DNA from 3 places in the Buttiauxella sp. BIGb0552 genome. Region 3 is predicted to be linked to each of the others. Evidence: predicted binding sites of a transcription regulator. Region 3 holds the regulator's gene; each other region holds the start of a gene.
The links. The regulator CRP, encoded in region 3, controls carbon source genes, mostly activating them, when cyclic AMP is high. The targets are predictions, from matches to a motif close to ATGTGANNNNNNTCACAT.
Positions count from the first base shown of each region.

Region 1 (10,115 bases), on a different contig from region 3:
AAACCGACTTCGGCGTGTGTGCACACTGCTATGGTCGCGACCTGGCTCGTGGTCACATCATCAACAAAGGTGAAGCTATCGGGGTTATCGCGGCACAGTCCATCGGTGAACCAGGTACTCAGCTGACGATGCGTACGTTCCACATCGGTGGTGCGGCATCTCGTTCGGCTGCTGAATCCAGCATTCAGGTTAAGAACAAAGGTAGCATCAAGCTCAGCAACGCTAAGTCGGTTGTGAACTCCGCCGGGAAACTGGTCGTCACTTCTCGTAACACCGAGCTGAAACTGATTGATGAATTCGGTCGTACTAAAGAGAGCTATAAAGTTCCTTACGGTGCGGTAATGGGTAAAGGTGATGGCGAGCAGATTGCAGCGGGCGAAACCGTAGCAAACTGGGATCCGCACACCATGCCAGTCGTCTCTGAAGTAAGTGGTTTCATCCGCTTTACTGACATGGTCGACGGCCAGACCATTACTCGTCAAACTGACGAACTGACAGGTCTGTCATCTCTGGTTGTTCTGGATTCTGCAGAACGTACCGCGGGTGGTAAAGATCTGCGTCCAGCACTGAAAATTGTTGATGCTCAAGGCAACGACGTTCTGATCCCTGGTACAGATATGCCAGCTCAGTACTTCCTGCCAGGTAAAGCGATTGTTCAGCTGGAAGATGGTACTCAGATTCACTCTGGTGACGCGCTGGCGCGTATTCCTCAGGAATCAAGTGGTACCAAGGACATCACCGGTGGTCTGCCACGCGTTGCTGACCTGTTCGAAGCGCGTCGTCCGAAAGAGCCAGCTATCCTTGCTGAAATCAGCGGGATCATCTCGTTCGGTAAAGAAACCAAAGGCAAACGCCGTCTGGTTATCTCTCCACTCGACGGCAGCGATGCTTACGAAGAGATGATTCCTAAGTGGCGTCAGCTGAACGTGTTCGAAGGCGAAGTTGTAGAACGCGGTGACGTTGTTTCCGATGGTCCAGAATCTCCGCACGACATTCTGCGTCTGCGTGGCGTGTATGCTGTGACTCGTTATATCACCAACGAAGTGCAGGACGTTTACCGTCTGCAAGGCGTTAAGATTAACGATAAACACATCGAAGTCATCGTGCGTCAGATGTTGCGTAAAGCAACCATCGTTAACGCTGGTAGCTCTGACTTCCTGGAAGGTGAGCAGGCTGAATACTCTCGCGTCAAGATCGCTAACCGCGAACTGGAAGCGAACGGCAAGATTAACGTGTCCTTCTCACGTGATCTGCTGGGTATCACCAAAGCCTCTCTGGCAACCGAGTCCTTCATCTCCGCGGCATCGTTCCAGGAGACTACTCGTGTGCTTACCGAAGCAGCTGTTGCGGGTAAACGTGACGAACTGCGCGGCCTGAAAGAGAACGTTATCGTCGGTCGTTTGATCCCAGCTGGTACCGGTTATGCGTACCACCAGGATCGTATGCGCCGTCGTGCAGCGGGCGAAGCGCCAGTTGTACCTCAGGTCACCGCAGCGGATGCAACTGCCAGCCTGGCAGAATTGCTGAACGCAGGTAATCTGGGCGGTAACGATAACGATTAATCGTTAGATACGCCAAAAACAAAAACCGCTCGAAAGAGCGGTTTTTTTATGCCTGAAATCTGAAGCGTTAAAACTGAAAGAAATAAAAATCAGTTAGCTAGCGGCAGGCGGCGATACAGTTCAATCATGTCTTCTGCTAAATCCTGAATCACCATCGCGTTCATCAGGTGGTCCTGGGAGTGTACGGTAATCAAGTTAACCGGCAGTTTGCCAGTGCCTTCATCTAACCCGATAAGTTGGGTCTGAATTTTATGCGCATGTTTCACAAACTCACGAGACTCTTCCATCGCTTGTTGAGCTGCTACGAAATCACCTTTACGGGCCATTTGCAGAGCTGTCAGTGCCTGGCTGCGCGCGCTACCGGCATTAACCAACAATTCCATGATAATCGTTTCTAAATCTTCCACGTCTTATGACTCCATCATTTTCAAAGCTTTCTCGAGCACAACATCGCCTTTCATCATGCCGTAATCCATCATGTCGATAACAGCAACCGTTTTACCCATCGGCTCTGCAATCGCCTGTAGCTTAGCGTGTTCGTATTTAACCTGTGGACCCAGCAGCACGATATCGGCGGTGTCGATATTGTCTTTAAATTCTGCAACCGGCACTGCCTTGATTGAGACTTCAATACCTTTCTTCTGAGCGGCGTCCTTCATACGTTGGACCAAAATGCTAGTCGACATACCCGCTGCACAACACAAAACGATATTCTTCATAGATCTGCTCTCAGTGTCCGTTGGATACACAGATAATTATCCGTGACGCCCCGGTACAACAACCGCTTTGCAGTGATTGTGTGTGAGGTGTCACAAAAGAAACTTAGATGGACTGAAACCGGTTACATTTTGCGTTTCCCCTGATCGCTTGCGATTGTGGAGCTGCTCACAAATCCCGCTTAATCCTGGTAAACCTCATTGTGCTTCATTGACAGAAAACCCTGAACTACATAGTCTTTAATTAAGTGGTATATACCACCAACATCAGAACCAGCACAGTGAGCCACAACATGCAAAATTTCACTGCTTTTATGGAAAGAAAAATATTGCCCCTGGCAATGAAGATTGAAGGGAATGATTATCTCTCGGCTATTAAAGATGGCTTCATTCGGATTATGCCATTTCTCATTATTGGCTCTTTCTTTTTACTGATAGCCAATTTGCCAATCCCTGGCTATAACGAATTTATTACTCGTATTTTTGGTGAGAAATTTATTGGGCAGTTAAATTATGTCCTGGATGCAACCTATTCTGTAATGGCATTACTTGTGGTCTTGAGTACCAGCATTAGCCTGGCAAAACGTTGGCAACTTAATGAAATATCCTGTGCGCTTATTTCTCTCGTCAGTTTTTTGATTGTCACACCTTATAAACTTCCGCAAGAAAATGGTGGGATAATCAGCGATGTCATTCCAACCTTCGCGCTGGGTGCTCAGGGTTTATTCCTTTCACTGATTGTGACGGTAACAGCAGTGCGCTTGTATCGTTTCCTTAACCACCCGCGTTTGACAATTTCTATGCCATCGAGTGTTCCTCCTGCGGTGGCAAATAGTTTTAGCTCATTAATTCCATCATTTCTTATCGTCGTGGCATTTTGGCTGATTCGCTTGTTATTCGAAGTGACTCCGTTTGGCACAGCGCAAGAGATGATTTTTAAGGTGCTGCAAGCGCCGATGATGCAGTTGGGCAATACCTTGCCATCACAAATGGTGGCGGAGTTTTTTGTCAGTTTCTTCTGGTTCTTTGGTTTGCATGGTGATTCTATTGTGACCGCTATTATGGGCCCAATCTGGCGCTCATTAACGCTTGAAAATATGCAAGCCATGAAGCAAGGCTTGCCACCAGTCAACATCATTACTCAACAGTTCCGCGATGTGTTTTTAATTTGTGGTGGTACAGGATTTACCCTCGCAATGTTACTGGTGATGTTGTTTCGGGCTAAAAGCAAGCGCATGCGTGAAATAGCGAAACTCGCTTCGCCGGCCGCCATTTTTAATATCAACGAGCCGATAATATTCGGTGTGCCTATTGCCCTAAACCCGCTGCTATTTATCCCCTTTATCATCGTTCCGGTTGTGCTATGCGTAATAACCTATAGCGCGATGGCTTTTGGCTGGTTGCCACTGACATCCGGTCTGGAAATACCCTGGACTACGCCTATTTTTATTAGCGGTTTTTTAATTTGCGGCTGGAAAGGCATGCTCTTTCAGGCAATTAACCTCGTAGTCGCAATGACAATTTATTACCCATTCGTTATGACGCTGGATAAGCAATATCTGCGAGAAGAAAACGAACAGGAAGAAAGTATCGTCAATCAGGATGAAATAGTCCTGGAGTATAAAGAAGGATTGCGTAATGAATAAAAAATTAAAGATAGTGACTATCGGTGGCGGTAGCTCTTATACGCCAGAGATTATCGAAGGTTTTATCCAACGCTATGCCGAAATGCCAATTAGTGAAATCTGGCTGGTGGATGTCGAAGCCGGTCGTGAAAAACTGGAAATCGTCGGAAATCTGGCAAAACGTATGGTCGAGGCGGCTGGCATTGACTGCCAGGTTCATCTCACGCTCGACAGACGCGAAGCGCTGAAAGATGCCGACTTCGTCACAACCCAACTGCGGGTGGGGCAATTAGACGCGCGTATTAAAGACGAACGTATTCCCTTGTCACACGGGCTAATTGGCCAGGAGACAAACGGTGCGGGTGGGTTGGCTAAAGCACTACGTACCATTCCTGTGATTCTGGATATCTGCCGCGACATGGAAGAGCTGTGTCCGGATGCGTGGCTGATTAACTTCACCAATCCGAGTGGTATCGTCACCGAAGCAGTTATCAAACACAGCAAAATTAAATGCGTCGGGCTATGTAATTTATCCCAGTCAATGCAGCGTATGGTGGCAGAAATTCTCGGTGTGGATAAATCTCGCTTCTTGCTGCAACTCGTTGGCTTGAACCATTTCCTGTATGGCACCCACGTCTATATGGATGGTAAAGATGTCATGCCAGACGTGCTGAAAAATCTCAAATATGACAGCGAACACAAACCGAAAAATATCCCGGATATTCCATGGCTTCAGGAACAAATCCAACATCTTGGCGTGATCCCATGTCCTTATCACCAGTATTACTACGCCACCAGTGATGTGCTGGAAAAGCAGCTTCAGGAATTTGAAGAACATGGAACGCGTGGCGAAGTGGTGCAAGCGGTCGAGCATGAGTTATTTGAGCTTTACAGAAACCCGCAGTTGCATGAAAAACCAAAACAGCTCGAGCAGCGCGGTGGGGCGTATTACTCCGAAGCGGCCTGCGAGCTAATCAGCGCAATCTATAACGACAAAAATCTACTGATGACGGTCAACGTGCGTAACAACGGCGCGATTCGTTCACTGCCGGATAACGTCGCCATTGAAACGACTTGTGTTATTGGGCGTTACGGTGCGATTCCGCTTAATAACGATCCGTTGCCTGCCACAGTTTCAGGTTTAGTTTCTCTGATGAAAGCCTGGGAAGAAATGGCGGTGGAAGCAGCGGTAACGGGTGACTACGGCGCAGCTTTGCAAGCGCTAACCCTTAATCCACTGGTTCCTTCGGGCAAAGTTGCAAAAGTGGTGCTTGATGAATTACTCGAAGCACACCGCGAATATCTGCCGCAATTCTTTAAGGGATAAGGTTTTTACGGCTGCGCATTCTAAAGAGGTCGCCGCGGTTGTAACTCCAGGAGTAGTTAAACACCGTGCCGTCCTCAAGCCAGGTGCTCTCTTTGATGTGCAACATGGGTGAATTAACGGGGATATCGAGCAGGGCTGCCATCACATCGTCAAACAGGCTCGCTCCTACCATGGAGTCTGTGCCACCGATTTTTTGTTGGCACTTCTGTTCGATAAAGGCGTACAGCGAGTGGTTTTGCAGCACGTCGTCGTCAATGGCATCGACAATCGCTAACGGAATGTAGCTGTCCTCGACCAAAACTGGAGTGCCGTCGAACAGGCGAACGCGGCGGATAGCATGAACAGGTTCGTTTTCAGGCACGCCAAACTGGTTGGCAAGGTATTCACCGGCAGGTTGCTGCACATGGTAAATCAGGCGGCTGGTGATGGCGACTTTGCCACTGAGTTCTTTCGTTACGCCCAGCGCACTGCTTTCTCCATTCGGGTTGAGCAAATACACCGGTGGTGCAAAGGCGCGATTTACGTAGGTACCTTTGCCGACCACTTTTTTAACCAGGCCTTCTTGTTCCATATGGGCAATGGCTTTTTGCACCGTCGCACGCGTGACCTGGTAAGTTTCCGCCAGCTCGCGTTCAGAAGGGATCAGGGAGCCAACCGGGTATTTTTGGTTCTGAATATCGCGTTTAAGGGTATCGCGAATAAGGATGTATACCGGTTTCATGGTTCCCCCGATAGGGTTGTTAATGAATTGAAATAGCGCGGAAGTCGGCATGCTAAAGCACTTCTTCGGCGTGGCGCAAGTTTCATAACAGGTGGAAAATAAACATGTTAAATCATAATGAAGCGTTCTGGCAGCAAAAGGGAGCCAGTTTGACCGTAGAAGCCATCGTGGCTCAGCCCCGTTTGTGGCAAGAAGGGCTTGAACGTGTCAAAGCACATGAAGCTGAGATTCAGGCATTCTGGCGCAAAAGTGATACCGACACGCGAATCCTGATTACAGGGGCGGGTTCCTCGCTGTTGGCGGCACAGGCGAGTGTGAACTGGTTGCGTAGTATTGTGCCAAATCAAATTGATGTGGTACCGGCAACCGATCTGGTGCTGATGCCTGAAAGCCTGAACGACAATACCGTATTAGTGTCGGTGAGTAGCTCGGGTAACACGCCGGAAACAGTGAAAGTTGTGGAGCGAGCACTCGCCGCCAACCAGAAATTGCAGCATCTCAGTGTCACTAACAACGCCAGCAGCCGCCTTGCTCAACTTGCACAGCAGCATTGCGAAGGGCTGTTTATCCCGGTACCAGAAGGTACTTCTAACGGCAGTTTTGCGGCGACCTCCGAGTTCACCATTCCCCTTTGGTATTTGATGTTGCTGTTGGCTCCTGCTGGCTGGTCTGAAGCCGAAAAAGTGCTGCCAGTTTTGCAGCGCGGCATGAACCATTTTCTCAACCACTATGCTGCTGATATCGAAAAGTGGGCGGCAGAGTCTCGCAACAATGTGGTAGTCGTCGGTTCTCTGTCGCTAAAAGCCGTAGCCTGTGAAACCAGCCTCAAACTGCTGGAAATGGGTAACGGCCAGGTGATGACGGCCTGGCATTCAATGCTGGAATTCCGCCATGGGCCAAAGCTCATTATCAATCGTGATGCCACGCTTATCGGTTATCTTGCCGCACGCGCCGAAATCAACCGCTATGACAGTGACATGATGGCGGAACTGACCCGTGAGCGAAGCGCCACAGCGCAAATTATTGCCATCGGCCATGATGCGTTACCGGCAGGCGTTAAACCGGGAGATCGTTATTTTCATTTTGCCGCACCAGAGCTGGCGGATTACCACGAATCCTGGACGACATTACTCTATGTTGCCTTTGCGCAATTGGCCGGGCTTTACAGTGCCATTGCGCTGGGCGTGACTCCAGATATGCCTTCCCGAGACGGTAAAGTTGCAAAAGTCGCGAAAGTGACCGTTTATTAATTGAAAGATGTGGCGGCAACGAAAAGGAAAAGTTACCGCTATTTAAACGTGCAAAGCTACGGCGAGTTTCTTCCCAGAAAACTATCCCAATCTTTCCACACAGGTTGTAAGCCTGAGCGTGTTAATGCCTCAGCCACTTCCACCGGAGTGCGCCCGTCGTGCGGCGCAAACTGCTCAAGCTCAGGGTGATTATCGGCGTACCCTCCGGGCTGAGTTTTGGAAAACGCACTCACATTATTGATGGCGAGTGGGATCATATGATCCCGGAACCACGGTGATTCACGCGTAGAAAGCGAAAGCTCGACATCGGGCGCAAGCAGGCGAAATGCGCATATCACCTGCACTAACTGGCTTTCAGTCATGACCGACGCCGGTTCTACCCCGCCCGTACAGGGTCGTAAACGTGGAAACGAAATCGAATAACGACTTTGCCAGTATTGTTGCTGTAGCCACAGTAAGTGCTCCGCGACCATAAAACAGTCGGTGCGCCAGCTGTCCGATAAACCAATCAACGCCCCGAGGCCTATTTTATCTATCCCCGCACGGCCAAGCCTGTCTGGCGTTTCCAGGCGCCAGAAGAAATCCTGTTTATTACCGCGTAAATGATGCCGCGCGTACACTGCCTGGTGATAGGTTTCCTGGTAAACCATCACCCCATCCAGTCCGAGAGTTTTCAGTTCGGCATATTCATGTTCATCCAGCGGCTGTACTTCCATTTGCAGCGAACTGAACTGGCGGCGGATCGCAGGAAGGTGCTGACGAAAATAATCCATTCCGACTTTGGTCTGGTGTTCACCGGTCACTAACAACAAATGTTCGAAGCCTAGTTTGCGAATCGCCGCGCATTCCCGCTCAATTTCCTGCTGATCCAGCGTTTTACGTTTGAGCTTGTTGCTCATGGAAAACCCGCAGTAAGTACAATCGTTAGCGCAGAGATTTGACAGATAAAGCGGCACGTAAAAACTCACCGTGTTACCAAAACGCTGACGAGTTAATTTCTGGGCCTGTTGTGCCAGCGGTTCGAGATAGTGGCTGGCGGTAGGGGAGAGCAGCGCCATCAGATCGTCGCGGGTGATTTTGCGTGCGCTCAATGCTCGCTCCACGTCGGCAGCCGTCTTGCTGTTAATACGAAGTCGGATGTCATCCCAGTCCAGCTCACGCCAACGCTCGGTGAAAGTTTGTGCCATCACGTACCCTCCTGGCTAAATTGCAGAAACTGGGTTAACGGGCTGGAGGCTTGTGCCTGTTGGTGGCGGGTGCCTAAACCGGATTTAGCCGCTAATACGCCAGCTTCAACTGCCAGGCGAAATGCCTGAGCCATTTGCACGGGATCATGCGCCACGGCAATCGCCGTATTCACCAGCACCGCAGCGGCCCCCATTTCCAGCGCTTCTGCGGCATGGCTTGGCGCACCGATACCTGCATCAACCACTACCGGCACACGAGCCTGGTCGATAATAATTTCTAAAAACGCCCGGGTTTGTAAGCCCTGATTCGAACCAATTGGCGCCCCGAGCGGCATGACCGCTGCACATCCGACTTCCTCAAGCCGTTTGCACAAAACGGGATCGGCGCCGCAATAAGGCAATACGACAAAACCCTGTTTGACGAGTGCCTCCGCAGCTTTCAGCGTTTCGATAGGATCGGGCAGCAAATAGCGGGCGTCGGGGTGGATTTCCAGCTTTACCCAATGCGTACCGAGCGCTTCTCGGGCAAGCTGTGCGGCAAAAATCGCTTCTTCAGCCGTTTTGGCGCCAGAGGTATTCGGCAGCAACTGCACGCCCGCCTCAAGCAGTGGCGCGAGAATCGCATCGTTATGGTTACGCAAATCGACGCGCTTCATTGCCATTGTCACTAACTGCGAGCCGGAAGCGCGAATCGCTTCAACCATCACCTGCGGCGAGGAAAATTTCCCGGTGCCGGTGAACAAGCGTGATGAGAAAGTTTTATCAGCAATCTGTAGCATGTTAACCCCCGGCTATGGCCTGAAAAAGCAAGATCTGGTCGCCATCTTTCAACAAATGAGCTTCCCACTGTTCACGTGGCACAATGCTTTGGTTGATGGCGAGTGCTACGCCTGGTTTCAACAGGCGCAGTTGGTCAAGCAGCTTTTCCAGCGTCAGGTTATCCGGGCACTGCAGCGGTTCATCGTTAAAGTGAATGTGCATCTCGCCCTCCGCATACCGGGCAATTAGCCGCTTTTTGCATAGCGAGGGAGCGCCAGCTATGTTGACGGGCGTCGAACAGGCGCAAAGTACCCGTTGCTGGAGCCATGCCGCTCAACAACTTTATGGCCTCCAGAGCCTGCAATGTTCCCATCACACCAACCACCGGGCCGATGATTCCCGCAGTACGGCAGTTGCGCTCCGGTTCGTGTTCGTCAGGCCAGACACAGCGATAACAACCGGTTTCCCACGGAGGCGTCAGAACCATCAACTGCCCGCCAAAGCCGACTGCACTTGCAGAAATCAGCGGTTTGTTATGTGCGACACAGGCGGCGTTAACGGCCTGGCGTGTCGCCATGTTGTCGCTGCAATCCAGCACTAGATCGGCGTTCTTTACCGCCTGCATCAACGCTTCTCCAGCTAAACGCTCGCTAATAACCTGGAGCGTAATATCCGGGTTGAGCTTCTGGAGATGGCGTTGAGCGGCCAGCGATTTTGGCTGTTCCAAATCCTGAGAGGTAAACAAAATCTGGCGCTGCAAATTACTGATATGCACGTTGTCATCGTCGGCGAGAATCAAAGTACCAACGCCTGCCGCCGCAAGATATAACGCGGCTGGCGAACCCAGCCCGCCAAGCCCGACGATTAAGATTTTGCTGGCGAGCAGCTTTTGCTGTCCTTCAATGGCGATGTCTTCCAGCAACAGCTGGCGGCTGTAACGCATGAAATCGGCATCATTCATCGCCAGC
Region 1 covers NZ_SODY01000012.1:11,172-21,286, reverse strand. Annotated here, with positions in the region: gene rpoC (DNA-directed RNA polymerase subunit beta') at 1-1,562, shown strand, start outside; gene EDF88_RS24050 (PTS lactose/cellobiose transporter subunit IIA) at 1,652-1,969, opposite strand; gene EDF88_RS24045 (PTS sugar transporter subunit IIB) at 1,973-2,281, opposite strand; gene EDF88_RS24040 (PTS sugar transporter subunit IIC) at 2,572-3,924, shown strand; gene EDF88_RS24035 (6-phospho-beta-glucosidase) at 3,917-5,230, shown strand; gene EDF88_RS24030 (GntR family transcriptional regulator) at 5,220-5,951, opposite strand; gene EDF88_RS24025 (SIS domain-containing protein) at 6,056-7,201, shown strand; gene thiH (2-iminoacetate synthase ThiH) at 7,258-8,388, opposite strand; gene thiG (thiazole synthase) at 8,388-9,167, opposite strand; gene thiS (sulfur carrier protein ThiS) at 9,169-9,369, opposite strand; gene thiF (thiazole biosynthesis adenylyltransferase ThiF) at 9,353-10,108, opposite strand; gene thiE (thiamine phosphate synthase) at 10,101-10,115, opposite strand, start outside.
Region 1: a site for CRP is predicted at 2,436-2,453, ahead of EDF88_RS24040 (PTS sugar transporter subunit IIC). Genes of this name have one in related genera too.

Region 2 (10,115 bases), 150 kb from region 3:
TAAGTATGTCTCAAAACCAATAACCTGCAGGCTGATTACTCTTAATCAGCGAAAAACCAATCCGTGACCTGTGTCGTAAAGCGCTCAAACATTGGCGAAGAATTCACCGCTGACGACTACGCTTGAGAGTGCAAACGACAAGGAGATTCACATGACAAATAATCCTCCCGATACCCGAATTATCCCGGGCGAGTATGGTTTCCCGCTCAAGCTTAAACCTCGTTACGACAACTTCATTGGCGGCCAGTGGGTAGCTCCTGTCGAGGGAAAATACTACGAAAACCTCACCCCAGTTACTGGGCAACCACTGTGTGAGATAGCCAGCTCCAGTAAAGGCGATATTGATTTAGCGTTAGATGCCGCGCATGAGGCAAAAGCAGGCTGGGGCGGTATGTCAGTTCAGGAACGTGCCAATATTCTGCTAAAAATAGCCGATCGCATGGAGCAGAATATTGAGCTGCTGGCGGCGGCTGAGACCTGGGATAACGGCAAACCAATCCGTGAAACCAGCGGTGCCGACGTGCCTCTGGCTATCGACCATTTCCGCTATTTTGCTTCCTGTATTCGTGCTCAAGAAGGCGGCATCAGCGAAGTTGATGGCGATACTGTGGCGTATCACTTCCATGAACCTCTCGGTGTGGTAGCGCAAATTATTCCGTGGAACTTCCCACTGCTGATGGCGAGCTGGAAAATGGCTCCGGCACTGGCTGCGGGCAACTGCATTGTCCTGAAACCAGCACGTTTAACGCCGCTGTCGGTTCTGCTGCTGATGGAAATGGTGGGAGATTTGCTACCGCCGGGTGTCATCAACGTAGTGAACGGTGCTGGCGGTGAAATCGGTGAATATCTGGCAACCTCCAAACGTATAGCCAAAGTAGCGTTTACCGGCTCCACTGAAGTGGGTCAGCAGATAATGCAGTATGCAACTCAAAACATTATCCCGGTGACGCTGGAGTTGGGCGGTAAATCCCCAAATATCTTCTTTGCTGATGTGATGGACGAAGAGGACGCATTTTTCGACAAGGCACTGGAAGGTTTTGCTCTGTTTGCCTTTAACCAGGGTGAAGTTTGTACCTGTCCAAGCCGTGCACTGGTGCAAGAATTTATCTATGAACGCTTTATGGAGCGTGCGATTCGCCGTGTGGAATCCATCCGCAGTGGTAACCCTCTGGACTCACGTACCCAAATGGGGGCGCAGGTGTCACAAGGGCAGATGGAAACCATCCTGAACTACATCGATATCGGCAAAAAAGAAGGGGCTGATGTCCTGACTGGTGGGCGCCGCAAAGCACTAGAGGGTGACCTGAAAGCGGGTTATTACCTCGAGCCAACCATTCTGTTCGGCAAAAATAATATGCGCGTTTTCCAGGAAGAGATCTTCGGACCGGTGCTCGCCGTGACGACCTTCAAAACCGTGGAAGAAGCACTGGAGCTTGCGAACGATACCGAATATGGCCTCGGCGCTGGTGTCTGGAGTCGTAACGGTAATCTGGCGTACAAAATGGGTCGTGGCATTCAGGCGGGGCGCGTGTGGACTAACTGTTATCACGCTTATCCAGCCCATGCGGCGTTTGGGGGCTACAAACAATCCGGTATTGGGCGTGAAACCCATAAAATGATGCTGGATCATTATCAGCAGACCAAGTGCCTGTTGGTGAGTTACTCGGATAAGCCGTTAGGGTTGTTCTGATATGATCTGAAACAGACACGTCTCACTCTGGCATTGAGCCAGGTGAGATGTGTTGGTCACGCTATTTCTCGGCCAGGAATAGCGCTTTATCACGCAGTAGGTGGTCATTGCCACGGCGGCGGGTAAAACCAATTCGATCAAAGTATTCGAGAATTTGCACCGCCAGTTTGCGACCCACGCCGAGACTGTCTCGGAAATCCGCAGCGCTGGTAGCTCCTTGCGTTTGATCCAGTTCGCGGATCAAATTAGCAAAGGTTTGAATCCGATCGTTACGGTAATAACGATCTTTTAAGATCGCAGTCACTAGCCCAAGTTGCGCGGCAAAACGCAGTAGCTGACGTACTACTTGTTCATCTTGTTGTGTTTCCCGAGCCAGATCGCGTACCCACCATGGCTCATCACCAAATAGTGCGTCAATTTTCTCCCAAACTGCCAACTGCTCTGTGGAAAAGCCCGGTTTGTGATCGGGCAGATGCAGCCAGCCTTGTCGGCTTGCGAGTACCCCTTCCTGGCGCATTTTTTCAATCAATGCCAAAACCAGTGGCTCATCTTCACTTGGTAAAGCCATGCGACGCAGACGCTCACGACCAGGGCCGGGCTGGTCGTCATGCTGTTGGTGATAACGCTCCAGGGTATCGAGCAGTTTTTGCTTCCAGCGTGCGGCCATTTCCTCGCTAAGCAGGCTATTGCCCGCGCGAAGAAAATCGGTTCTGTTTAGCAACTCTTGTAAGCCCTGAGAGGTCAGTTGCCGCGCCCAGCCGAAATCAGTCAGGGTTACGGCGCTTCGTTGTAGATGGATATCGAGCATCTGCTGGTCATTTTCTGCATCTTTAAGCTGTTGTAACCATGCGAGGAATGCAGGCTGGCGTTTACCGCGGCGTGAAGCGTGCAGAAGAATGGCTCGCGCTCCTGCAAGTGTGACGCGAGCGGATATATCACGCAGAACCAGGCGGTCATTGTCTGCAAGCCATAACGGCGTATCCAGAACCAGTTCGGCGAGGTCATCTTCTAGCAGAGAAATGCGCCCGGTGACATGACTAGCTGCATGGTGGATATGCAGCGGCTGCCATTGTTGCAGCTGTGCATGGCTTTGCAGTTGAACGATCACGCGCTCAACGGACTGAAGGGGTTGTTCCGCTAGCAGCCAGTCACCACGTTTGATATCCAGTTTTTCCGCATCGCCGCTAATGTTGATCGCTATGCGTTGCCCGGCAAAAGCGGTGTCGGTTTTACTATTTTGGGCATGTAAACCACGTACACGCATCGGTTTATCAGCACCGGTTAACCACAGCGTGTCACCAATTTTTACTTCGCCACTCAATGCGGTTCCGGTCACTACCAAACCCGCCCCTTTGACGGTAAAAGCACGGTCAATTGCGAGACGGAAACGGTGCTGGCGCGGGTGTGCACGTTCCGGCAGCGCAAGTAAGTGTTCACGTAGCTCGTCAATTCCTGTGCCGCTGGTGGCTGCTGTGACAAACAAAGCCGCCTCTGGCCAGCCAAATTCACTGAGTGTTTCCAACACCGCTTCGCGTACTTCATCTATTCGCGCATCACTCACCCGATCGGCTTTGGTCAAGGCCACGGTAAGCGACGGTTTGCCGGTTAATTGCAAGATAGCGAGATGTTCGCGAGTTTGCGCCATCACGCCATCATCGCAGGCGACAACCAACAGCGCGTGGTCGATACCCCCCACGCCTGCCAGCATATTGGCGAGGAATTTTTCATGCCCTGGCACATCAATAAAACCAGGGATGCGGCCATCGGGTTGTGGCCAGTATGCATAGCCCAGGTCGATAGTCATGCCGCGCTTTTTCTCTTCGGGCAGACGGTCAGCATTCACGCCAGTTAAGGCTTGCAGCAGGGTAGTTTTGCCGTGGTCAACATGCCCGGCGGTAGCAATAATCATGGGTTCAGGTTCTCTATGAAACCAGCTTCATCTTCAAGGCCACGTAAATCCAGCCATAAGCGCCCATCGCTGATGCGGCCAATAATCGGTTTTGGTCGTTCGCGCAGGGCTTGTGTGAGCGCGGCAAGCGTTGCGCCACGCCCATCTTTTGGTGTGAACGTTAGCGCGGCACTTGGCAAACGATCCACCGGTAGTGAGCCGCTGCCAATTTGCGATAAACACGGTTCGACGCAAACGGTAAATTGCTCGCCATATTTGCTTTCAAGGGCAGGTAACAGGCGTTGTGCAAGCTCTGTGATTTCACTAGCGCTACGGGTTAGCAGGCGCAGCGTCGGCAATCGTTCGACCAGTGTTTCCGGGTGTTGATATAGGCGTAACGTCGCTTCGAGTGCAGCCAGCGTCATTTTATCGGCGCGTAATGCCCGTTTTAGCGGGTGGCTTTGAATGCGGGCGATAAGATCTTTTTTGCCGACGATAATACCCGCCTGCGGGCCGCCGAGCAGTTTATCACCAGAGAAACTCACCAGGCTTACGCCAGCCGCAATCAACTGTTGCGGCATAGGCTCTTCTGGCAATCCCCACTGAGTTAAGTCGACCAGCGAACCGCTGCCTAAATCAGTAACAACAGGGATATTCAGCTCAGTTCCGAGTGCCACCAGTTCTGCTTCATCGACCGCTTTAGTAAAGCCCGCAACCTGGTAATTGCTGGTGTGGACTTTCATCAATAGCGCCGTATTTTCATTCGCCGCCTGGCGGTAATCTTTCAAATGCGTGCGGTTTGTTGTGCCAACTTCCACAAGTTGGCAACCCGCCTGGCGCATCACATCAGGAATACGGAATGCGCCACCAATTTCGACTAACTCGCCACGTGAAACCACAACCTCTTTGCCGCTTGCACATGCCGCCAACATCAGCAATACGGCTGCCGCGTTGTTATTAACGATACAGGCGTCTTCCGCACCGGTAAGTTCACAAAGTAGGCCCGCCAATGCTCGGTCACGGTGCCCGCGCTCTGCACCATGTAAGTCATATTCCAGTGTTACGGGGTAGCGCATTGCCTGAGTCACAGCCTCAATTGCTGCTTCTGCCTGCAATGCGCGGCCCAGATTGGTATGCAGTACCGTGCCGGTCAGGTTAAATACTGGTAATAGGGCGCTGCGCTGGCCTGATTCAAGCTGAAGCTGCGCATGTGCTGCCCAATCGTTGTTCCAGGGCGGCAGGATTTCCTGAGTGCGAATGTGTTCCCGTGCCACCTCAAGCATCTCTCGTAAGGTATTCACCACCTGAGTGTGGCCGAAATGGTGCAGCAAAGTGCTAAATGAGGCGTCACGTAACAGTTTATCGATTGCTGGAAGTTGGCTGTACAAGGTGCGATGGGTAGTCATAGCAAGCCGCAGAATGGTGAAATATTGCGATAGTTTACAGGGGGAGTTGCCCCCCTGTCATGGCGGGAGATCATGCTGTTGGCGGTTCGGTCCGTGCAAAACTTTCACGTTCGAAAAGTTTCTCAACCAGTTTCACTAAATGTGGGCGGTCGACACACCAGCCAGGCGAAACGCGACGGAAATTGAGATAGCCCACAGCGCATGCCACCGCAATGGTCGCGACGCTTAGGTTTTCCGCATCCAGTTTTTTATCTGCGACGTACTGTTCGAGCAGTGTCAGGCTGCGGCTGATTTTTTCACGTTGGCGCAGCAGTTCCGTTTCTGATTGCTGCTCCGGCGGGCGCTGGCGTTCGCGTACTGAAACCAGAGCCGCGTCCATAATGCCATCGGCCAGCGCTTCTATCTGGCGCATTTGCAGTGCAGCTAATGGATCTCGCGGGATGAGGGCTGGGGCGATATCCAACAGCTCAAGATATTCGGCAATCACCGGTGAATCGAACCAGTATTGCCCATCTCCGGTGACCAGCGCCGGGACTTTGCCCAGCGGGTTGTATTGCGGCGTGTTGCTTTCTGAAGTCCATGGGTTGTCGTTTACAAATTCAAAAGTTATACCTTTCTCCAGCATTATCACTGAAATTTTGCGCACATACGGGCTGGTGTAATTGCCGATCAGTTTCATCACATCGTCCATTTTTGCCAACAAAACGTAAGTATGGTTCAGATTGTTGGCAACGGCGATTTGATGTAGTCCAGAAACGCCCGCAGCCCACAGGTCATGTACTGGCGATTGGGGTAGTAAAGTTGCCACTGTTCGGGTTCAGGCAGCCACTCCTCCAGCATGCTGACAAGCTGGCCACTTTCCAGCCACGGCCTGGCCTGCTGCTCGTAGAGGTAACTGATACCCGCGCCACAGAGCACGGCTTCCAGCCCTGAATCCATATCGTCGACCGTGAAAAGCACTATCAGAACTTGTTTGAGCAGGCCCGAAGCTTTGTTGGCGCTGCATAATAAATAGTGCAATCGGTGGATGGCGCCTGCGCTTATCCACCCTATAACTAATAGTCTTGTGCGTTGCCGCTGCGCTGTAATTTTCTGACAAAATCAAATCAACCGACACCGCCGGGTTGCCCCGGATCACACTCCATAAAAATCACTTAAAATTTCTTGTGATGCTAATCACATATAAATAACAAAGTCACAACCATGAAATGTGATTCCCATCACGTTTAGGCGTCAACTATGCGCAAAAAATAGCTGCTGTGTTTTTTTTACACACTGATTATGTGACGCAGATCTCCTGATCGTAGTTGGTCACACCCATCAATTGGTGATCCTTGTCACATAAATTTCCACTCGCTGGACAGTTTCACGATTCAGTGCCAAATTCGCCTCACTTAGAGCATCTGGCAGCGTTGCTTGCCACCACATTAACAATAAACCTCGGGCTGCTTTTCAGCACGTAAACACAATAAGGGGTGTGCGTATGTCATCCGATATCAAGATCAGAGTGCAAAGCTTTGGTCGTTTCCTGAGTAACATGGTAATGCCAAACATCGGCGCGTTTATCGCCTGGGGTATTATCACCGCCTTATTTATCCCGACCGGTTGGTTGCCAAGTGAAACACTGGCGAAACTGGTAGGCCCAATGATTACCTATCTGCTGCCATTGCTCATCGGTTATACCGGTGGTCGCTTAATCGGTGGCGACCGTGGTGGTGTGGTGGGTGCAATCACAACCATGGGTGTTATCGTCGGTGCAGATATGCCGATGTTCCTCGGCGCGATGATTGCAGGCCCTCTGGGTGGCTGGGCGATTAAACATTTCGACGCGTGGGTAGACGGCAAAATCAAATCCGGCTTTGAAATGCTGGTGAACAACTTCTCCGCTGGCATCATCGGTATGATTCTGGCGATTCTGGCATTCATGGGTATCGGCCCTGCGGTTGAAGTCCTGTCCAAAGTACTGGCGGCGGGCGTTAACTTCATGGTTGTTCATGACATGCTGCCACTGGCTTCTATCTTCGTAGAACCAGCGAAAATCCTGTTCCTGAACAACGCAATCAACCACGGTATCTTCTCACCGTTGGGTATTCAGCAGTCCCACGAACTGGGCAAATCAATCTTCTTCCTGATTGAAGCAAACCCAGGTCCAGGTATGGGCGTGCTGTTGGCGTACATGTTCTTCGGTCGTGGTAATGCTAAGCAGTCTGCGGGCGGCGCGGCAATCATCCACTTCCTGGGCGGTATCCACGAAATTTACTTCCCATATGTGCTGATGAACCCACGTCTGATTCTGGCCGTTATCCTCGGCGGTATGACTGGCGTGTTCACTCTGACCATCCTGAACGGCGGCCTGGTTTCACCAGCATCTCCGGGTTCCATCCTGGCAGTTCTGGCGATGACACCAAAAGGTGCGTACTTCGCGAACATCGCAGCAATCGTTGCAGCAACAGCAGTCTCCTTCGTGGTCTCAGCAATCTTGCTGAAAACCAGCAAAGTTAAAGAAGAAGACGATATCGAAGCAGCAGCTCGCCGTATGGCAGAGATGAAAGCTGAATCCAAAGGTGCAACTGCGCCACTGGCGGTAGGTGCTGGCCTGTCTAACGACCTGAGCCACGTACGTAAAATCATCGTAGCGTGTGATGCAGGCATGGGTTCAAGTGCTATGGGTGCTGGCGTGCTGCGTAAGAAAGTCAGCGATGCAGGCCTGAAAAATATCTCCGTGACTAACTGTGCAATCAACAGTTTGCCGGATGATGTTGATCTGGTGATTACGCACCGTGACCTGACCGAGCGTGCGATGCGCCAGGTTCCACAGGCACAGCATATTTCCCTGACCAACTTCCTGGATAGCAGCCTGTACTCCAACCTGACCGAGCGTCTGGTGGCCTCCCATAACCTGAGCGAGAAAGAAGTGAAGGTAATGAGCAGCCTGGAAGACAGCTTCGTACCAAGCGAAGAAGGGCTGTTCCGCCTGGGTGCTGGCAACGTGTTCCTCGGCCTGACTGCCACCAACAAAGAAGAAGCCATTCGCTTTGCGGGTGAGCAACTGGTGAACGGTGGTTACGTCCAGCCTGAATATGTTGATGCGATGTTTGAACGTGAAAAACTGACCCCAACTTATCTGGGTGAAGGTATCGCAGTTCCGCACGGTACAGTTGAAGCGAAAGACCGCGTACTGAAAACCGGCGTTGTGTTCTGCCAGTACCCACACGGTGTTCACTTCGGTGAAGAAACTGATGATATTGCCCGCCTGGTTATCGGTATTGCCGCTCGCAATAACGAACACATCCAGGTTATCACCAGCCTGACCAACGCGCTGGATGATGATTCAGTGATTGATCGCCTGGCGAATACCACCAGCGTTCAGGAAGTTCTCGACCTGCTGGCAGGTAAGAAGTAAGTCTCCATTTCCCTCTCCCGAATGGGAGAGGGTTCTGGTGAGGTTGGTCAATACCACAAACCTCCTCACCCGAACCCTCTCGGGTAATTCAAATTTAAGAAGGTGAACGACATGAAAGCATTACATTTTGGTGCAGGTAATATCGGACGTGGCTTTATCGGAAAATTGCTGGCAGATGCCGGTATTGAACTGACCTTTGCCGATGTAAACCAGACTGTGCTGGACGCGCTGAATGCGCGCCATAGCTACCAGGTTCACGTTGTTGGCGAGCAAAAGCAAATCGATACCGTTTCCAATGTTAATGCTGTTAGCAGCATTGGCGATGAAGTTATTACTCTGATTGCCGATGTAGACCTGGTGACCACGGCAGTCGGACCGGTAGTGCTTGAACGCATTGCACCAGCCGTGGCGAAAGGTCTGGTTCTGCGTCGTACCAACGGTAATGAGAAACCACTGAACATTATCGCTTGCGAGAATATGGTGCGCGGCACCAGCCAGCTTAAAGGCCACGTCATGAAGGCGCTGTCGGAAGATGATCAGGCCTGGGTTGAGCAACATGTTGGCTTTGTTGATTCTGCAGTGGACCGTATCGTTCCACCGTCAGAATCTGCTACTAATGACCCGCTTGAAGTCACGGTTGAAACATTCAGCGAATGGATTGTTGATAAAACTCAGTTCAAAGGTGATCTCCCGAACATTCCTGGCATGGAACTTACTGATAACCTGATGGCGTTTGTTGAGCGCAAACTCTTCACGCTGAATACCGGGCATGCTATAACCGCATACCTTGGCCAACTGGCCGGTCATCAGACCATTCGCGATGCGATTCTGGATGAAAGAGTCCGTGCTGTCGTGAAAGGGGCAATGGACGAAAGTGGTGCGGTGCTTATCAAACGCTACGGTTTTGATGCAGACAAACACGCAGCCTACATCCAAAAAATCCTTGGTCGTTTCGAGAACCCATATCTGAAAGATGATGTGGAGCGCGTAGGCCGCCAGCCACTGCGTAAGTTAAGTGCGGGCGACCGTCTGATTAAGCCACTGCTTGGCACCATCGAATACGGCTTGCCACACCTGAACCTGGTTGAAGGTATTGCCGCAGCGATGCATTACCGCAGCGCAGAAGATCCGCAAGCTCAGGAACTGGAAAAACTGCTGGCAGAAAAAGGCCCACAGGTCACTCTCGCAGAAATTTCTGGTCTTGATGCCAATAGCGACGTGGTAGCACAGGCGGTGAAAGCGTACGAAGCTAAAGCGTAGCAGAAGAGAGCGGGTGCAGTGGATGCTGCACCCAATAGAAAATTTTAGTGATGCAGGCAAAGATGGAAGAAACCCAGGCCTTTGAAAACCGTGTGCTTGAGCGTCTCAATGCCGGCAAAACCGTACGCAGCCTGCTGATTACCGCGGTCGAACTTCTCACCGAAGCGGTTAATATCCTGGTGCTTCAGGTCTTCCGTAAAGACGACTATGCGGTGAAATATGCGGTTGAACCCTTGTTGGATGGTGACGGGCCACTAGGGGATCTTTCCGTGCGTCTCAAACTTATCTACGGGCTTGGCGTGCTCAATCGCGCGGAGTACGAAGATTGCGAACTGTTGATGGCTTTGCGTGAAGAGTTAAACCATGACGGTAATGAATATAATTTTACCGACGATGAAATGCTTGGCCCATTCGGTGAACTGCACTGTGTTTCTGCTCTACCGCCGACACCAAAGTTTGTTGATGGCA
Region 2 covers NZ_SODY01000005.1:160,457-170,571, reverse strand. Annotated here, with positions in the region: gene EDF88_RS15980 (aldehyde dehydrogenase family protein) at 152-1,690, shown strand; gene selB (selenocysteine-specific translation elongation factor) at 1,752-3,599, opposite strand; gene selA (L-seryl-tRNA(Sec) selenium transferase) at 3,596-4,984, opposite strand; gene EDF88_RS15965 (glutathione S-transferase) at 5,055-5,663, opposite strand; gene EDF88_RS15960 (LysR substrate-binding domain-containing protein) at 5,702-6,004, opposite strand; gene EDF88_RS15955 (PTS mannitol transporter subunit IICBA) at 6,468-8,387, shown strand; gene mtlD (mannitol-1-phosphate 5-dehydrogenase) at 8,499-9,647, shown strand; gene mtlR (mannitol operon repressor MtlR) at 9,698-10,115, shown strand, end outside.
Region 2: a site for CRP is predicted at 6,266-6,283, ahead of EDF88_RS15955 (PTS mannitol transporter subunit IICBA). Genes of this name have one in related genera too.

Region 3 (10,115 bases):
CAGCAATGGCGATTATTGATACAAATCAAATACACCTTTATATACCTCTTAATGGGTATATTGCTGATTTTAGTGGGTTTTTCTAAGTTGCGGAAATGTTTAGCTATTCGCGGGAAGACAATAAATGTCCCCATTTTGCCTTGTGTGCTATGAAATAGGGGCGGCTAATTAACAAGGAGTGGGTATGAGCAATCTGGCGTTGGAGTTGATTCAAAATGTGCGTCTGGTCGGGCGCGAAGGCTTATGGCAAATAGCTATCGGAAATGGGCGCATCAGCACCATTAAACCAATGAGTGAAACCCAAACCGAAAGCCAGCAGGTGCTTGATGGGCGAGGCGGTCTTGCTATCCCCCCATTTATTGAGCCTCATATTCACCTTGATACCACGCAGACCGCCGGGCAACCGAGCTGGAATCAGTCTGGCACCTTATTCGAAGGCATTGAACGTTGGGCTGAACGAAAAGCGCTTCTGACGCATGAAGATGTCAAACAACGCGCCTGGCAGACGCTGAAGTGGCAGATTGCCAACGGCATTCAGTATGTCCGCACCCACGTTGATGTCTCAGACCCTACACTGACCGCGTTAAAAGCGATGCTGGAAGTGAAGCAAGAAGCGGCTCCCTGGATTGAGGTGCAAATAGTCGCCTTCCCGCAAGAAGGGATTATGTCGTACCCCAACGGGGAAGCGCTGCTTGAAGAAGCACTGCGACTGGGGGCGGATGTGGTGGGGGCAATCCCGCACTTTGAATTCACCCGCGAGTACGGCGTTGAATCGCTGCATAAAGCTTTCGCACTAGCGAAAAAGTACGATCGCCCGTTAGATATTCACTGCGATGAAATTGACGATGAACAGTCGCGGTTTGTCGAAACCGTCGCGGCACTGGCGTTGCGCGATGGCATCGGCGAGCGCGTGACCGCCAGCCATACCACCGCGATGCACTCTTACAACGGTGCTTATACTTCGCGTTTGTTCCGCTTGTTGAAAATGTCCGGGATTAACTTTGTCGCCAACCCGCTGGTAAATATTCATCTGCAAGGGCGCTTTGATGATTACCCAAAACGCCGTGGTATCACGCGGGTGAAAGAGTTACTCGAAGCGGGGATAAACGTCTGCTTTGGGCATGATGATGTGTTTGACCCGTGGTACCCGCTCGGCACCGCCAATATGTTGCAGGTGCTGCATATGGGGCTGCATGTCTGCCAGATGATGGGTTACCAGCAAATCGACGAAGGTTTGAAGCTGATTACCGATAACAGTGCACGTACGTTTGGTGTGCAAGAGTACGGTATTACTGAGGGGAATGCGGCGAACCTGATTATTCTTCCGGCCGAGAATGGCTTTGATGCGGTACGCAGGCAGGTGCCGGTGCGTTGGTCAGTGCGGGAAGGGAAAGTGATTGCGACCACGCAATTGTCACAAACCTGGGTGATGCTGGATGAAGCAGAAGAGATAAAATTCGGCGGGTAAATAGACCCGCCGTTAGCTTTGCGGCTGCGGTTAGTTTACCGCTGCCACCGCGTTATGCTGGCGGTGTTTCGTTACCAGACTGAGAATCAGGCACATGATAAATACCACTGCGTACAAGGCGTTTGAGGTTTGCAGCGCCGCGTGCGGGCCGCTGTGAGCCACAATCGGGCCGGTAACCACAAAAGTCAGCATGGTGCCGATGGTGCCGCAGGTCAGTACGAAGTTAACCAGCTTTGGCGAAGCGATTTTGGTCTGCAATGAACCCAGGGTGATTACAGAGGTGTAAATCGCGCTGGAGAAGAAGCCAAGCGCCAAAATAAACCATGCCAGATGTGCCGGTTCGCTTTTGTTAAACAGGTACATCAGAACAGTCGCTGCACCCGCCAGAACAGTCAGAATACGTTGCAGGTCGAAGAAACGCAGAATAAAGCTGAACGCCCACATCCCAAACATATAAGACATCCAGAAATCGCTGACCAACTGGCCCGCATCATTGAGGTTCATACCCAGGCTTTTGGCGTATTCCGGAACCCAGGAGATAAAGCCCAGCTGGCCGAGGATGTAGCACAAAGCCGCGATGGACAGGAACAGCACGCCCACACCCCATTTTTCTTTTTCGGCGACTTTTTCAGGTTGCGGTGCGTGTCTACCCAATGCCGGGAAGTCACAACCGATGGTCAGGATGAAGATAGCGACATAAACCAGACCGATGCAGACATAAACCCAATACCAGTTGATGCTACGAGCCAGCAGAATCGCGGCCACCATTGGGAAAATCATCCCTGCCATACTGAAGAAGGAGTCGGTAAACAGCAGGCGTGAACCACGCTCACGGCCTTCATACATGTGCGTAATCAGGAAGGTACCAATGGACATCGTGATACCACTGACCAGTCCCAGAACAAACATCGCGACTGAGAAAATAGTCAGGTTATCGCCAAAGATAAGCCCGGCAACGGCCAGCACCATCAGGATGAAACCAAAACGCAGCTGAGTTTTGAGCGGTACAATTTCCATTAACCAGGCATTCAGGAAGATAGAAATCAAAATGCCCACGTTCAGGAAAGTAAAGGTGTTACTCATGCTGGAAACAGGGACGTGGAAATATTCTGCGATATTGCCCATCACCATCCCGGTGACGATCACCAACGCACCAGTTAGGGCGTAGGAGAAGAAGCTGATCCATGTGAGCTTAATGCGGTTGCTGTTAGTCATGACAAGCCTGTGAATAGAAATGTAAAGTGCTTTGACAGCACTCGAGAAGAATGGATTTTAGTCAAAAACGTGACTCATTCATACAATTTATAATTCATTTGCTGCAACGACTTCAGTTTAAAGTGACCAGTGTCACGATTAATCGCGTTATATGATTATTGATTCATTTAACTTATTGATTTGTGTGAAAGTAAAAAACCGTAAATGGCTGGCGCATACTTGAGTGCGTCTTTACAATCTAGCAACTTGCCTCATTCACTGCATTCGTAAGGAATTATTCATGCTCAAATCGACTCTGGCGGCTGTAGCAACTGTGTTTGCTTTAACCGCTCTTTCTCCTGCGGCACTTGCTGCTAAAGGTGACCCACACGTCCTGTTGACCACATCAGCGGGTGAAATTGAGCTTGAGTTAAATAGCCAGAAAGCCCCAGTTTCTGTGAAAAACTTTGTGGATTACGTTAACAGCGGCTTCTACAACAACACCATTTTCCATCGCGTGATCCCGGGCTTCATGCTTCAGGGCGGCGGCTTCACTGCAGATATGAATCAGAAGCAGCCTAACCCACCGATTAAAAATGAAGCCGATAACGGCTTGCGTAATACTCGTGGTACCATTTCTATGGCGCGTACTGCCGATAAAGACAGCGCGACCAGCCAGTTCTTCCTCAATGTGGCAGATAACGCCTTCCTCGATCACGGCCAGCGCGACTTCGGTTATGCAGTATTTGGTAAAGTTGTGAAAGGGATGGACGTTGCCGATAAAATCTCTCAGGTACAAACTCATGACGTTGGCCCATACCAAAATGTGCCGTCAAAACCTGTAGTTATCCTCTCCGCGAAAGTTCTGCCTTAACAAATTCCTGCGCGGGTACCCCATGCCCGCGCAAAATCTCCCTTCCAGCACTTCTACCGATTGCTGCTTATACTTGTGGCAACTATGGGTCATGTTAGGGAGGCACCATGACAAAGAAACTGACCGACAAACAAAAGTCCCGTCTTTGGCAACAGCTGCGTAGTCGTTCATTTCAGGCTAGTTCCCGGCTGGATATTCTTGAGCCTCATGCGCAAGATGAGATTATCGCGCAGCGTGTAGAAACGATTGAACTTGGCCCGTTGCATCGCGGATTACCCTGGTTGTGTGCTATCCATCAGCAGCTTTTTCAGGATATTTTCGACTGGGCAGGTGAGCTACGAGACGTTGATATTTCCAAAGGGGAGATACAGTTCTGCCATTTCGAGTACATCGAGAATGAAGGTAACGATCTGATGCAAGAAATGGAGGACGAGCATTATCTGGTCGGTCTTTCCAGAACTGAGTTCGTTCAGCGCCTGTCGCATTACTATTGTGAAATTAACGTACTTCATCCGTTTTTTGTTGGAAGTGGTCGGGCGCAGCGCGTGTTCTTCGAGCAGTTAGCGATTCATGCCGGTTACATCCTCGATTGGAAAGACGTGTCGCCTGAAGGATGGGCAACGGCTAATCAGGCGGGAGCGTTGGGCGATCTGGCACCGCTTACTGAGATTTTCACTAAAGTCGTGAGTGAAGCGCGCGAAAGCGAATAGAATAGCGCGGTTCTTTTTTACCCTGGAGCCGCGATGCTACTGCTTATCGACAATTACGACTCATTTACCTGGAACCTTTATCAATACTTTTGTGAATTAGGCGCAGAAGTGGTGGTGAAACGTAACGATGAGCTGACTCTTTCTGATATCAGTGCCCTGGCACCAGAAAAACTGGTCATCTCTCCTGGCCCTTGCACCCCCACCGAAGCCGGGATTTCACTTGCGGCGATTACTCATTTTGCCGGGCAGTTACCGATTCTCGGTGTCTGTCTTGGTCACCAGGCGATTGCTCAGGCGTTTGGTGCGAAGATTGTTCGCGCTGAAAAAGTGATGCATGGCAAAACATCAGCCATTACGCATAAGAATTCTGGCGTCTTCAATGGTCTGAACAATCCTCTCACTGTCACGCGTTATCACTCTTTGGTTATCGCTCCTGCCACGTTGCCTGCGTGCTTTGAAGTCACAGCATGGACTGATAAACAAGAAATTATGGGTATTCGCCATCGTGAGTTTGACCTGGAAGGTGTGCAGTTTCACCCGGAAAGCATTCTCAGCGAGCAGGGGCACCAGCTGTTAGCCAATTTCCTTAATCGTTGATTTTATATTGCCAGGTAATGATTTTTTATGCATATTTCATGATTATATTTTCATAATATCTTTCATGCGTTTTTATGCGTAAAAAGGGGATGGGCAATAAATGGCAACTGAACAATCAGCAATTACCCGCGCAACTTTCGATGAAGTTATTTTGCCGATTTATGCACCGGCAGAGTTTATCCCAGTAAAAGGCAAAGGTAGCCGCGTATGGGATCAACAAGGGAAAGAATATGTGGATTTCGCAGGTGGGATTGCTGTTACTGCGCTAGGTCACTGCCATCCAGCTTTAGTTGAAGCGCTAAAAAGCCAGGGTGAAACGCTATGGCATACCAGTAATGTTTTCACCAATGAGCCCGCTCTACGACTTGGCCGCAAGCTGATTGACGCCACTTTTGCTGAACGCGTGCTGTTTATGAACTCTGGCACCGAAGCGAATGAAACAGCCTTTAAATTGGCTCGCTACTACGCTTCGACCCGCCATAGCCCGTATAAAACAAAGATTATCGCTTTCCATAACGCCTTCCATGGTCGTTCTCTGTTTACTGTTTCAGTGGGTGGGCAACCGAAGTATTCCGATGGTTTTGGCCCGAAACCAGCTGACATCATTCATGTGCCATTTAATGATTTGCATGCGGTAAAAGCCGTGATGGACGACCATACCTGCGCGGTCGTGGTCGAACCGATTCAGGGTGAGGGTGGCGTTACGGCGGCAACGCCAGAGTTCTTGCAAGGCTTGCGTGACCTTTGTGATGAGCACAAAGCCTTATTGGTATTTGATGAAGTGCAGTGTGGTATGGGGCGCATCGGCGAGTTGTTCGCCTATATGCATTACGATGTGACGCCAGATATTTTGACCAGCGCGAAGGCTCTTGGCGGTGGCTTCCCGGTCAGCGTGATGCTGACGACTCAGGAAATTGCTTCGGCGTTTCATGTCGGTACACACGGTTCAACCTACGGCGGCAATCCTCTGGCCTGCGCAGTCGCGGGCGCGGCGTTTGATATCATCAACACGCCTGAAGTGCTGAATGGCGTCACGGAAAAACGCCAGCAATTCGTCAAGCATTTGCAACAAATCGACGAGCAGTTCGACGTGTTCAGCGATATTCGCGGCATGGGTTTATTGATTGGTGCCGAGCTAAAGCCACAATACAAAGGGCGCGCGCGTGAATTTTTGTATGCGGCAGCACAGGAAGGCGTGATGGTTTTGAACGCCGGGCCAGATGTGATGCGTTTTGCCCCGGCGTTGATTGTGGAAAGTGCCGATATCGCTGACGGTATGGCGCGCTTTGCCAAAGCCGTTGCGAAGATCGTTAACGGATAATCATCAATCTGAGCGCCGCAGGCGGCTCAGCCAGATTCCGTGATGTGGCCGTTGACGCCATGCAACCGAAGATATGGTATGCATGGTGCTGAGATGGCCCAGTATCCTCTGCAAATGCTGTTCCATCGTACTTAATGGCCCGTTTGGAAGCCCTTCTAGCGGGTCCAGAATATTCGCATCATTGGTTTCCCCAGGCCCATCATACTGAAGCCGCTGTTGGCATCGTTGCAGCGCAATTTCACATGACTGCAAATAGCGCTGGGCAAGATCTGGCGTCAACATATTGTGTTCGCGAGCCAAAGTCGTCATTGCGTTAATATGCTCGACAATAAACTGACTGTGCGTCACCCACAGTTTCATATCCGCCAGATAATGCGAATTAAACCCAGGTTCCTGCATCGCCTGGTTCAGGGAGTTAAACAGCGCGTTATGTGCCTGGTTGACCTTCATACGTTCATAAGCGAGCGGCGTTGGTTCGGGGTCATTACTAAGAATCAGGCGAATTGCATTTTGATCCCTTTCCAACGCATCGTGGGCGTTCTGGCGTAACAAGCCACTCTGCCATTGTGGCCACAGCCACACCATGCCGCCAAAGGCTATCAAGCAGCCTAGCAGGGTATCTATCAGGCGAGGGACGATATACTGCTCGGCACTTAATGTTATCAATTGCAGGGTATAAACGGCGGTCACCGTAAAGCCTATCGTCGCCCAGCCGTAGCTTTTGCGAATAAACAGATAGCTCACCAGCGTAATGACCAGCATCGCGCCCAGAGCAATGCTTTGCGGGAAGTGGAAGTGAAGCGCAATACCTGCAATGGCAAGGCCTGCAATGGTGCCCGCCGAACGGTGGAGAATACGAACTCGTGTGGCACCGTAGCCGTTTTGCGTCACGAACATTACCGTCATTAAAATCCAGTAGGGCTTGGGCAGATGTAAAAATGCACCCAACAGACTGGCTATCGTGAGCATCACACCCAATCTTGCTGCGTTGCGAAGCGCCGCTGACTTCAACGATAAATAACTTTTCAATGCCGCCCACAGTGGCAAACGGCGTTGCCGGTCTTCCATTAAATCACGGACATACAGCGGGCGTTGGGTGCGTAGCACGCGAGCGATACGGCTGAAGTGGTAATGGCAAAATTGCCCAACCGGGTTATCTGGATTCTGACGGGCGATTTTCTCAAGGGCGTCGATCTGTTTTTCCATCGTAAAACGCTGTGGATAACGATGGTAAAGAATGTCGTCAGCCAGTACGCGTAAGCGCGCCGCGATGGTCTGAGCATTCCATCTAATAACCGCTTCTGCATGGCTTTGCTCGACGAGCTTCTGAACTTCAGCTGGTTGGTGAAGGCTTACCGAGATGTGCTCTTGCAAATCCAGTGCTACCTGGAATGCACGTAGCAAACGCTTGTAGCCGTTTTGCTGGTTTGCCGCCAGCATATGAAGCTGTTGGTAGCATTGGGTAATGAGATCCACCGCTTTTTGCTGACGAGCCAGCAGAGGAGGGAGCGCTTTTTCCGGATCGGTATGTTGAGTCAGCATGCCGTATTTTGCTTCACAGTAATCTGCCAACTGCCGATAGAGCAGGCTCAATGATTCCCGCAGTGGCTGCTCGCGCCACATCCAGAACCAAAACCAGTTAAATACGCCGTACCAAATCGTACCGGAGACATACAGCACCATCGGTTTCCAGATCGGCATATTTCCGGCCATGCTGAGTGTAAATATGGCAGCAATGAGTGATGCGGGAAGCAGACGAGCGTGCAAGGAACTGATTTCTGCCGTGACCCCAAGCAAGAGCGCCATCACGACCAATATCACCGGCAACGGTACGGAGGTATAAAGTAATAAAAGCTGCATGATCAGACTGCTGATGGCAAAAAGGCTGCCGCCAACAATCAGACGTTTGAAGAAGCGCTTATGTGGAGTATCAAGGCCCGCAATATTGCAGCAGGCAGGAACTAACGAGAAAAGCAGGCCAGACTGGAGATCGCCGACGAGCAAACCTACTGCCACCGGAAGGCACAGCACCAGCGTTTGCCGCAGTGCGTAGTTAACTTCAGGATGGTAGATCAGCCGTCGCCACATTTGCTCGTCATACTTCAAGTTGCAGGGTTGTTGGTTGTACTCAGTCACACCAGTCACTTACTTTAGTAAGCTCCTGGGGATTCCTGAGCTTACCGCCTACCTGCAACATGAATTATTTAGAGCAAGTGAGGGAAGTGTAGAGACAAAAAAGGCGTGTTATGAAGCAACACGCCATTTTTTAGACGGAGATTAACGAGTGCCGTATACGACGATCGTTTTACCGTGAGCGGAGATCAGATTTTGATCTTCCAGCATTTTCAAGATACGACCAACAGTTTCGCGAGAGCAACCCACGATCTGACCGATTTCCTGACGGGTAATTTTAATCTGCATACCGTCTGGGTGGGTCATTGCATCAGGTTGTTTAGCCAGGTTCAGCAGCGTCTGCGCGATACGACCAGTCACATCCAGGAATGCCAGATTACCCACTTTCTCAGATGTAACTTGCAGACGGCTAGCCATTTGTGAAGACAGGCGCATCAGAATATCTGGGTTGACCTGGATCAGCTGGCGGAATTTTTTATAAGAAATTTCAGCCACTTCACAGGCACTTTTAGCACGAACCCAGGCACTACGTTCCTGACCTTCTTCGAACAGCCCTAACTCACCAATGAAATCGCCCTGATTTAGATAGGAGAGGATCATTTCCTTGCCCTCTTCATCTTTAATCAGAACAGCCACAGAGCCCTTGACGATGTAATACAGCGTCTCTGCTTTCTCACCTTGGTGAATGAGTGTGCTCTTCGATGGATACTTATGAATGTGGCAATGGGACAAGAACCATTCGAGAGTCGGGTCTGTTTGCGGTTTGCCAAGCACCATGCGCGGTTATCCTCTGTTTTATAACTGGCTACCAACGACAGGACGCTAAACATCCTGTCTGGCGTTGCAAGTAATTAGAATATTCCCCACCTTGGGGAGATGGCATGCAAGTCATTCTTGCTGCCTGTAATTAGTGATGTCCTCTGCATACATGCATTACGTCAATGTATCGATGTAGCATCTGGATTGTTTTAGCATAGCTTTTGGCAAGTGTCTCCTGTTGTCTCGTTTCAGCTTGACGCATGTCGCCTTCCGTTGCCAGATTTGCTGAATCTGCGTACTCTGAAAGGTAATTTTTCTACAGGAGTAAGCAGCATGCAGGCACGAGTGAAATGGGTTGAAGGGTTTACCTTCCTGGGCGAGTCCGCTTCAGGGCACCAGATCCTTATGGATGGCAATTCTGGTGATAAAGCACCAAGCCCAATGGAAATGGTGCTGATGTCCGTTGGCGGTTGCAGTGCAATTGACGTAGTTTCTATTTTGCAAAAAGGCCGCTACGCCGTGACCGACTGCGAAGTGAAATTGACCTCTGAGCGCCGTGAAGAGGCTCCGCGTTTGTTTACGCACATCAATCTGCATTTCATCGTGACAGGCAAAGAGCTAAAAGATGCTGCAGTTTCCCGTGCAGTAGACCTCTCTGCTGAGAAATACTGCTCTGTAGCACTGATGCTTGAAAAAGCGGTCAACGTTACTCATAGCTATGAAGTGATTGATGCTTAGTGTGTAAAACAGGGCGGTGATTAGCCGCCCTGATTAATGTTTCGCCCTTCCGCCAGTCGCTTAACGAGCGGCGTCATAATTAATTCCATTGCCAGACCCATTTTGCCGCCCGGCACCACCAAAGTATTGATGTGGGAAATAAACGACCCTTGCAGCATGGCAAGCAAATACGGGAAATCGATGTCATCCAGCCCGCGAAAATGAATCACCACAAAACTTTCATCCAGAGAAGGGATGCCGCGAGCCGCAAATGGGTTAGACGTATCAACAGTTGGGACGCGCTGGAAGTTGATATGGGTGCGGGAGAATTGCGGTGTGATG
Region 3 covers NZ_SODY01000005.1:14,629-24,743, reverse strand. Annotated here, with positions in the region: gene EDF88_RS15305 (cytosine deaminase) at 185-1,468, shown strand; gene tsgA (MFS transporter TsgA) at 1,499-2,683, opposite strand; gene ppiA (peptidylprolyl isomerase A) at 2,964-3,536, shown strand; gene EDF88_RS15290 (putative adenosine monophosphate-protein transferase Fic) at 3,644-4,246, shown strand; gene pabA (aminodeoxychorismate synthase component 2) at 4,280-4,843, shown strand; gene EDF88_RS15280 (aspartate aminotransferase family protein) at 4,944-6,164, shown strand; gene EDF88_RS15275 (YccS/YhfK family putative transporter) at 6,168-8,252, opposite strand; gene crp (cAMP-activated global transcriptional regulator CRP) at 8,442-9,074, opposite strand; gene EDF88_RS15265 (OsmC family protein) at 9,390-9,794, shown strand; gene EDF88_RS15260 (phosphoribulokinase) at 9,815-10,115, opposite strand, start outside.